DNA from 2 places in the Thermohahella caldifontis genome. Region 1 is predicted to be linked to the other one. Evidence: predicted binding sites of a transcription regulator. Region 1 holds the regulator's gene; the other holds the start of a gene.
What was found. Region 1 encodes PhoB, which activates phosphate uptake and scavenging genes when phosphate is short. Its sites were predicted from a motif close to TGTCATANNNNTGTCANA; they were not measured.
Positions count from the first base shown of each region.

Region 2: phbB (acetoacetyl-CoA reductase) is a predicted target of PhoB. The motif match lies at 1,546-1,563, and genes of this name have one in related genera.

Region 1 covers NZ_CP154858.1:1,835,343-1,840,368, reverse strand. Annotated here, with positions in the region: gene AAIA72_RS08945 (response regulator) at 1-838, shown strand, start outside; gene phoR (phosphate regulon sensor histidine kinase PhoR) at 883-2,220, opposite strand; gene phoB (phosphate regulon transcriptional regulator PhoB) at 2,225-2,917, opposite strand; gene ubiA (4-hydroxybenzoate octaprenyltransferase) at 2,994-3,881, opposite strand; gene AAIA72_RS08925 (chorismate lyase) at 3,934-4,497, opposite strand; gene AAIA72_RS08920 (hypoxanthine-guanine phosphoribosyltransferase) at 4,504-5,026, opposite strand, start outside.
Region 2 covers NZ_CP154858.1:156,361-161,386, forward strand. Annotated here, with positions in the region: gene AAIA72_RS00745 (insulinase family protein) at 1-976, opposite strand, end outside; gene AAIA72_RS00750 (hypothetical protein) at 1,128-1,403, opposite strand; gene phbB (acetoacetyl-CoA reductase) at 1,619-2,374, shown strand; gene AAIA72_RS00760 (NAD-dependent epimerase/dehydratase family protein) at 2,632-2,757, shown strand; gene AAIA72_RS00765 (SDR family oxidoreductase) at 2,715-4,622, shown strand; gene AAIA72_RS00770 (peroxiredoxin) at 4,798-5,026, shown strand, end outside.

The sequences.
Region 1 (5,026 bases):
AGTATTGGTAGTGGACGATGCGTCCTTCGTCCGGGACATGGTCAAGCGTACGCTGCGCAACCGCTTTCCGCAGCTGCAGGTGGATGATGCGGTCAATGGCCGGCGTGCTCAGGTGCTGATGAACAAGACGCACTTTGACCTGATTCTCTGCGACTGGGAAATGCCTGAGATGTCGGGGGTCGAGCTGCTGGAATGGGCGCGTCAGCATGATGCCTACAAGACCATCCCCTTCGTCATGGTCACCAGCCGGGGAGACCGGGATCATGTGGTGAAGGCCGTTCAGGCCGGCGTGTCGGACTACCTGACCAAGCCTTTCAGTGCCGATGCCCTGACCCAGAAGGTCACCAAGGCGCTGGGCTCCAAGCTCCGGAATGCTCCGCAGGCCGCGGCCAGAAATCCCTTTGCAGGCTCCGCCGAGGTGCTCACGGGTGGGGCACCGCCCCGGAATCAGACGCCGGGCCCCTTTGCAGACAGTGCCCAGTTGCTGACGGGGGGACGCAAGGCTGAAGACACCAAACCGGCCAGGCCGGTGAAAAGTCAGATGCTGGCCCAGCTGCGATCCGCTTCGCTGGCCCTGCCTGCGGTCGTGAAGGCCATTGCCCTCACGGACGTGAAGCTGGTCGTGCGCACGGGAAAGGGATTTCCGGGTATTCTGGAGCCGGCGGTGGTGGATCTGGAAATCGAAGAGGGCAAGGTGGAGCGTCTCAACGGATACATCCATGCGCTGCAGGCGCTTGAGCGCACCGCAGACAGCACTTTCGTGAGCATCATCGTCCGCTTTGTGGATGAAGATCCGCAAAAGCTCGAAAGCTTGTCCCGCCTGATTGCACGCCTCTGAACCGCTTGTCTCCGGTCCGTGCCGGAACGGTTCCGCGCCGCTGTTCAGCCTTCGCTGGTACGCCTTGTGGGCCGGGGCAGCGCTTCGGGGCGAACCAGCCTGGGGGGTGGAAAAATGCAGGTGAACGTGCTGCCCTCGCCGGGACGGCTGTGAATCTCCAGCCGGGCATTGTGGTTGATCAGCACATGCTTGACGATGGCCAGTCCCAGCCCGGTGCCGCCGGTATCCGGGCTGCGTGACGGGTCGGCGCGGTAGAAGCGCTCGGTCAGGCGGGGGATGTGGACCGGATCAATGCCGATGCCGGTGTCGCTGACGGTCAGGCGTGCCTCACCGTCAACCCATGCCCAGCGGATGCGGATTTCTCCCCGTTCGGGGGTGTACTTGATGGCATTGACGATCAGATTGGCAAAGCAGCTGCGCAACTGCTGATCATCCCCCTGCAGGCCGCCTTCCCAGTCCACGGTCAGCGTCATGTGCTGGTGCTTGTTCTGTGCCAGGGGACGGGTTTCCTGACAGATGGCATACAGCAGGCCCGGAACATTGACCGGTTCGCTGCGCAGGGTCTCCCCCTGACTTTCGATGCGGGAGAGCATGAGCAGATCCGTGACCAGCGCATCCATGCGCCTGGCCTGACCGGCCATCTGGTCGATCATGCGCCGGAAGCGGGGCGGAATGTCCTCGCCATAGTCCTGCAGGGTTTCCAGGTAGCCTTCGATGACCGTGAGCGGCGTCCGCAGCTCGTGGGATACGTTGCTGACAAAGTCGCGGCGCATTTTCTCCAGATGGTGGAGTCGCGTCACGTCGGAGGCAAGAATCAGTCTGTCCCCTTCACCAAAAAGGGTGATCTGGAAGCGGATGTGCCGACGCGGGCCCCGCTCGATGCGCAGTGTCAGCGGTTCATCGTAGTTGCGGGCGTCAAAGTAGCGCCGGAACTGCGGGTCACGGATCAGGTTGCAGATGAACTGCCCCCGGTCGTCCGGTACGCGCAGGCCAAGCAGGGTTTCTGCGGTCCGGTTCCACCATTCGAGATCGCCGCGCTTGTTGGTCAGGAGGACGGCGTCATCCAGTGCATTGACCGAGTCCTGAATGCGCCGGATGAATGACTGCAGCCTGGCGTTGGCGGCCTCCTGGCGGCGCTGGATCCGGTAGATCCGGTCGAAGATGTCGCCCCACAGGCCGCGGCTTTCCGGCGGCTCGCCCGGTTGATCCTGGTTCAGCCATTGGTACAGCCGGAAGACCTGCCGCAACGTCCAGAGCAGGTAGGCGGCGAGGCCGAGGGTGAGCCCCCAGAGCACGGAGCCGGCCAAGGCACCTGCCAGCGCGGTGGCGGCCAGTGCCAGGAGCAGGTTGCGGATGTATTCGCCGGCCGGGCGTGGCGTCATGCCGTCACTCCGTCTGGGTGGAGAACCGGTAGCCCGTGCCCCGGACCGTCTGGACAAAATGGTCGTGGTGGGGGCTGAGGGCCTTGCGCAGGCGGCGGATGTGCACATCCACGGTGCGCTCTTCAACGTACACATTACCGCCCCAGACCTGATCCAGCAACTGACTGCGGCTGTAGACACGCTCCGGATGGGTCATGAAGAACTGCAGCAGCTTGTACTCGGTGGGCCCCATGGTGATCGGCTCGCCGTGGGCGGTGACACGGTGGCTGACCGGATCCAGCCGGAGCCCTTCCACTTCAATGGGGCTTTCCACGCCGTGAGGGGTGGCGCGACGCAGCACGGCCTTGAGCCGGGCCACGAGCTCACGCGGCGAGAAGGGTTTGGTGATGTAGTCATCCGCCCCTGTTTCCAGCCCGAGGATCTTGTTGTCCTCGTCAGCCTTGGCGGTCAGCATGATGACGGGAATTTCGGCCGTGCTTTCGTCGCGCTTGAGCCGCCGGGCGAGTTCGATGCCGGATGTGCCGGGCAGCATCCAGTCAAGGAGAATCAGATCCGGCTTGTGGTCGACGATCTTGGCGTGGGCGTCGCGGGCGTCGCCGGCTTCCATGTAGTCGTAGTCCGCCATTTCCAGTGCCACGGCAATCATCTCCCGGATGGCGGGCTCGTCATCAACGATGAGGATGCGTTTGCGTCCCATGAAGGTGTCCTTTCTGTCCGGTGTTGCCATGGTATTACACAGTCAGAATATGACAAAACCGTGACAGCGGCGGCGATTAGCGGGTCAGATCCGCAACCAGACCGATGAAAATGACCAGTCCCACCCAGTGATTGTTCAGAAAGGCCCGGAAACAGTTGTCCCGTTCCCGATAGCGGATCAGGTGGTGCTGATAGATGAACAGCAGGGTGGCACCGAGCAGGCCCAGTACCCAGGGCAGCCCCAGTTCCAGCCGCTGACCGGCCAGCCAGAGCGCACACAGGGACAGCCCCTGGAGGATGGCAATCATGGCCCGGTCGGCTTCGCCGAAGAGTATCGCTGTGGACTTGACCCCGATGCGCAGGTCGTCATCCCGGTCCACCATGGCATATTCCGTGTCGTATGCGACGGTCCAGAGCAGGTTGGCGGTGTACAGGAGCCAGGCGACGGGCGAGATGTCGCCGGTCTGGGCGGCCCAGGCCATGGGAATGCTCCACGAGAAGGCCGCCCCCAGCACCACCTGTGGCAGATAGGTGTGGCGCTTCATGTAAGGATAGGTGGCCGCCAGCGCCAGACCGCCAAACGACAGCAGGATGGTCAGCGTATTGGTGAACAGCACCAGAATGAAGGCGCCCAAGACCAGCAGGACGAACAGGGTCAGGGCTTCGGCTTCGGTGACCTTGCCGGCCGCCAGGGGACGGTCGCGTGTGCGCTTGACGTGTCCGTCGATGTGGCGGTCCGCGTAGTCATTGATGACGCATCCGGCGGAACGCATGAGCACGACGCCCAAGGTAAAGATGATCAGATTGCCGGGATCGGGCAGCCCCCGGGCAGCGGCAAACAGCCCCCAGAGGGTGGGCCAGAGGAGCAGGTAGATGCCGATGGGCTTGTCCAGCCGCATGAGCTGGACGTAATGGGGCCAGTGATCACGTTGCAGGGGGAAACGATTCAGCCATGTTTCGATCATGTGCACCTGCCTGTCCGGACGATTGTGCCGGAGTGTACCAGCACAGGCGGTTTCACGAAAGGGCGGGGGGTGTCAGGCAGGCAGGGAGGAAAAATTCGCAGACGAGTACCGGGCAGCCGTGGAAGACAAACACGGAGCGCCGGGCCCAGCCGTGAGCATGGCCGGACAGCGCCGGCAGGACCGCCACCTCCATGGGGTGCCGGACAATGCCGGGTGTCCGGAACAGGGCGGCACCCAGCGGACGTTCGCCCAGCAGGCGGAGCTGCCGGGCGGCTCCGGTAAAGGCGTGCTGGGGAATGAGGGTGCGTGCCACGACGCGCGGCTGTCCGCCGCACACCAGTACCACTTCGCGCGTCCAGCACAGGAAGCGTGGCGGCAGGGCCAGTGCCATGCGTTCGGACAGGACCGGTTGCTGTGTGCGGGTGGCCAGCACCCGGACCCGGAAGCTGTCGGTGCCGAAACGGGCCATCAGCCGGGCTGTCAGGGAGCCCTCATCCAGCAGCCAGTTGCGCCACACGGGGGGCAGACACTGGCGGACAAGCCCCGCATCCGTCCAGCGCAGCGATTTCAGCAGTGTGCGACTGATCAGGGGAATTCCGGCGGCCGGGGCAGTCATGGGACATCAGAGACCTTTGACGGCGTAGATCCCCGGGGCGTTGCGCCAGTAGCCCTTGTAGTCCATGCCGTAGCCGAACAGGAAACGGTCTTCCACTTCCATGCCGGTAAAGTCGCACTTCATGCCCGGGCGTGCCTTGCGGTCGTGCTTCTTGTCCACCAGCACGCTCGTGTAGACGCGCTTGGCGCCTTTCCTGAGGCAGTATTCCTCAATGGCGGCCAGGGTCGTGCCTTCGTCCAGGATGTCATCCAGAATCAGGATGGTCCGGTCGCGCAGCGGTACCTGGGGTTCGACGAGCCAGTCGAGGATGCCGCCGGTGGTTTCCATCCGGTAGCGGGTGGCGTGAATGTAGTGCAGTTCCAGGGGGAAAACCAGCTTGGGCAGCAGGCGACCGGAGAAGATCAGACCGCCGGTCATGACGCAGAACACCAGTGGGTTGGCATCGGCCAGTGTTGCCGTAATTTCCCGGGCAACCTTGTCTATGGCGGCGTCGACTTCAGCCTCGGTGCGCAGGCAATCAGCTTCCTCA
Region 2 (5,026 bases), 1.7 Mb from region 1:
AAATGCTCAGCAGACTCTGATGACCATCATCCATGAAGGTGCCGGCGGACAACCCCTCTGCCAGCCCCTGCCGCTTGAGCCAGGAAAGCAGGCTGCCTTCGCCTTCATGGCCGATGAGATTGGTCAGATAGTACAGGGGCTTGTTGCGATAGTAGGGGCGTGAGGACGGAACCGGGAACAGCAGCGTCAGGGACCGGCGGTCCTGCACCGGCTTCAGCTGTACCAGCCTGCCGGTGTCTTCGGCGCGCAGCAACGGGGGCAGCGGATTGCGCTGTGCCAGCGGCTGCACCGGAACCGGTGTAAATTTCTCGCGTACCCACTGCTCCAGTGTGTCGAGAGACTGGTTGCCATAGACCACGAGGCGCATGTTCTCGGGGCTGTAATGGGTCCGGTAGAATGCCAGCAGGTCGTCGCGGACTGGGTGTCCCGGCCTGTCCGCCAGGGTGTCCAGATTGCCGACTGCAAAACGTGCCACCGGATGTGCCGGATTCAGGGCCTGCTTCAGTACCGCGTACAGGCGGCGTCCGTCATCTTTCAGCTTGCTGGTGTACTCCGAATGGACCGCGTTCTTTTCCCGTTCCACATATTCCGGATTGAACAAGGGCGCCACGAACTGTTGAGCAAAACGATCCAGCGCCGGTTCCAGATAATCGGCATCCACATCAAAGAAATAGTTGGTGTGGTTCGCCGCAGTGAAGGCATTGTGGCTGCCACCGTGCTGGTTGATGAACGCCTGATATTCGCCGGCCTCCGGATACTTTTGCGTTCCCAGAAACAGCATGTGCTCAAGAAAATGTGCCAGCCCCTCGCGCCCCGGCGGATCATCCTGACTGCCCACCGCCACATCCATGGCTGCAGAGGCCTTTTCAGCCTGCGGGTCGGAAACCAGCAGTACCTGAAGGCCGTTGTCCAGCGTCAGCGGACGGTAGGCACGCTCATCGTTGGGGCTTGTAATGATCTGACCATCAGTGGACATAGGGCTCCTGTTGTTGAGCATGGTGCATGACGCAGTCATCATGATCAGAACAAGGCTGATCACCCAGCGCATCCGGTTCATGTCAGGCTCCTGATTGAAGTGTAGTCGCTCCGGACGCAGTGTGCGCTGCCGCATGCAGGCGCGCCAAAGGCTAGTGTGCGGCCTGTCCGCCGCCGAGTTTCTGCAGTGCTTCCTGAGCCAGTGCACGTGCCTGGGCTGCATCCGTGGTGTGCGCAATAGTATTCAGGGTTTGGGTCAGTTCCGCGATTAACTGTTGGTAATCCTTGAACTGGGCCGAGAAGGCATCATCAATGGCACGGTAGGCCGACTCGATGGCTGCAGTCCGGTCCGATTCACCCCGTACGGTGGCATTCAGGGCCCTGAGGCACGCCCTGACAATCTCGATGTAACGTTCGTCGTTATTCATGTGCTCCCTGAGCTCCCGGCGTCCGAGCCGCCGATTGTAACACAGACCCTGCTCCACGCCATTATGCCAAGGTGTACTGTCTGAAAAGTGTTCAAATTGGTACGCTTTGACCCGAATCGTGGAGGGGTTGATGTCGAAAGCATGTCACGATTCAGTCATGCCGCGCATCGACACTGTATGCGTCTCAATATCAAGGCTTCAGGGAGAAAGCCCACATGGAAACATCTCGCAACATTGCACTGGTTACCGGTGGCACCGGTGGTATCGGAACGTCAATCTGTCAGCGTCTGGATGAGGATGGTTATCACGTCATTGCCACTTACAGCTCGCCTGAACGGGAAGCCATCGCCCGTCAGTGGCAGGCCGAGCAGCAGGAGCTGGGGCACAACATCGATATCGTCCAGATGGATGTGGCAAGTTGGGACGACTGCGTTCGCGCCGGTCGCCTCATTCTGGAAACCTTCGGACCGGTCACGGTTCTGGTCAACAACGCCGGTATCACCCGTGACGCAGTCATGAAGAAAATGACGCCACAGCAATGGCACGCAGTCATTCGCACCAATCTGGACAGCCTGTTCAATGTGACTCAGCAATTCCTGCCGGTCATGCTGGACAAGGGATTCGGGCGAATCATCAACATTTCTTCCATCAATGGCGAGAAGGGGCAGTTCGGGCAAGTCAACTATTCTGCGGCCAAGGCCGGGGTGCATGGCTTTACCATGGCACTGGCCCAGGAAACGGCACGCAAGGGCATTACCGTCAACACCATTTCACCGGGGTATATTGCGACGCAGATGGTCATGGCCGTACCCGAAAAGGTGCGGGAAGCCATCATTGCTCAAATCCCCATGGGACGCCTTGGCAAGCCGGAGGAAATTGCGCATGCGGTGTCCTTTGTGGCCTCGCCGCTGGCTGGCTTCATGACCGGCGCAAACCTTTCCGTCAATGGCGGGCAGCACATGCACGCCTGACTTCTCCTGCACATCTCGATGCGGAGCCGCGCCGGAACCGGCGCGGCGACATAAAAGATAATAAATGGCGTTAGTCGCTCTGTCCGGCTCCGAGCCTTTGCTCTAATAAAGTTCATGCGTTTTGTACGTGTTCTGTGTAAACTTTTGTATCGTTCAAATAATGGACGATCACAACAATAGTCAAAGGTAGGTTTGCCATAGCGCTGACTTTGACCTAGAAATAAGTGAATATCATCAACACCAGGAACGGAGCCAACATGAATTATTTTGTCACCGGTGGAACAGGCTTTATCGGTCGCTTTCTTGTCCCCAAGCTGCTTGCCCGGGGGGTACTGTCCATGTGCTGGTCCGCGAAGCCAGCCTCCCCAAGCTCGAGCAGCTGAAAAAGGAACGCTGGAATGCCAGCGACGATCAGGTCAAGGCCGTGATCGGGGATCTGGAACAACCCCTCATGGGGGTTTCCGAAGCGGATCGTGAAGCCCTGCGCGGTAATGTGGATCACTTCTTCCATCTTGCTGCCGTTTACGACCTGTCCGCCGATGCCGAAACTCAGGAAAAGGCCAATGTGGAAGGTACGCGTCAGGCGGTCAGGCTGGCGGAAGACATCCAGGCCAAGCATTTTCAGCACGTCAGCTCCATCGCGGCCGCCGGCCTCTACCGGGGCATTTTCCGCGAGGACATGTTCGAGGAAGCGGAAAAGCTGGACCATCCCTACCTGCGCACCAAGCACGAATCCGAGAAAGTCGTGCGCGAGGAGTGCAGCATTCCCTGGCGCGTCTATCGTCCCGGCATGGTCATCGGTCACTCCAAGACCGGTGAAATGGACAAGATTGACGGGCCGTACTACTTCTTCAAGCTGATCCAGAAGATCCGCAATGCACTGCCCCAGTGGATGCCCACCATCGGTATCGAAGGCGGCCGCCTGAACATCGTGCCCGTGGATTACGTGGTGGATGCCATGGACCATATCGCCCACGTGGAAGGCGAGGATGGCAAGGCATTCCACCTGACAGACCCGGATCCCTACAAGGTGGGCGAAGTCCTGAACATCTTCTGCGAGGCCGGCCATGCACCCAAGATGGCCATGCGTCTTGATTCGCGCATGTTCGGTTTCATTCCACCCATGATTCGCCAGACCCTCACCCGCATGCCGCCGGTGCAGCGTCTCAAGCATGCCGTGCTGACGGATCTGGGCATTCCCGAGTCAGTGTTGTCGTTCATCAACTACCCCACGCGCTTTGATGCACGTGAAACCGAACGCCTGCTCAAGGGGACGGGCATCGAATGCCCGCGCCTGCCTGACTATGCGGGTTTCATCTGGGATTACTGGGAGCGTCACCTCGACCCGGATCTGTTCAAGGATCGTACCCTGCGTGGTGCCGTAGAAGGCAAGGTCTGCGTGGTGACCGGGGCCACGTCGGGCATTGGTCTGGCCACGGCACGCAAGCTGGCCGAGGCCGGTGCCAAAGTGGTGATTGGTGCGCGCACACCCGAAAAGCTCGAAGCCACCAAGAAGGAGCTGGAAGAGCTGGGTGGAGAAGTGTATGCCTATCCGGTGGATCTCTCCAACCTGGAAGATGCGGATCGCTTCGTGCAGGCCGTGCTCAAGGACCATGGCCATGTGGATTACCTGATCAATAACGCCGGCAAGAGCATCCGCCGCTCACTGGTGCTGACCTTTGACCGCTTCCACGATTTCGAGCGCACCATGCAGCTCAACTACTTCGGCTCCGTTCGGCTGATCATGGGCTTTGCGCCGACCATGCTGGCGCGCCGCAAGGGGCATATCGTCAACATTTCATCCATTGGTGTGCTGACCAACGCACCGAGGTTCTCCGCCTACGTGGCGTCCAAGGCAGCGCTGGATGCGTTCTCCCGCTGTGCGGCGGCCGAGTGGTCTGACCGGCATGTGACCTTTACCACCATCAACATGCCGCTCGTTCGTACGCCGATGATCAGTCCCACAAAGATCTATGACTATGTGCCGACGCTGACCCCCGAGGAAGCCGCGGATCTCGTGGCGCAGGCCATCATCAGCAAACCCAAGCGGATTGCCACGCGGCTGGGTATCACCGCGGCCGTGATCCATGCCCTGGCGCCCAAGGTCGGTGAGATCATCATGAACACGGGGTACAAAATGTTCCCGGATTCACCGGCAGCGAAAGGTGCCAAGGACGGAGAACAGAAACCGCAGATGAGTGCAGAGCAGGTGGCATTTGCAGCGCTCATGCGCGGGATACACTGGTAATCGCTTGGTCCCGGAAGGGCCGGCGGACAAATGGGGTGCGGTGCATAGCCGCGCCCTATTTTTTTGATTGAAAATATAAATGGAATGGGGATGGCTGATTGATTCGGATGGCAGTACACTGAATGTCGAGCTGTCTTTTCAACCTCAACTCAGATCAACAAGGAGATCTCGAAGCATGAGCGTTCTGGTAGGAAAAAAAGCACCTGATTTCACCGTTCCGGCTGTACTGGCAGACGGTACGATCGTTGACGCGTTCAACCTTTCTGAAGCCATCAAGGGCAAGTATGCCATTATCTTCTTCTACCCGCTGGACTTCACCTTCGTGTGTCCGTCCGAGCTGATCGCCCTGGATCACCGTATCCCCGAATTCCAGGCGCGCAACGTGGAAGTCATCGGCGTTTCCA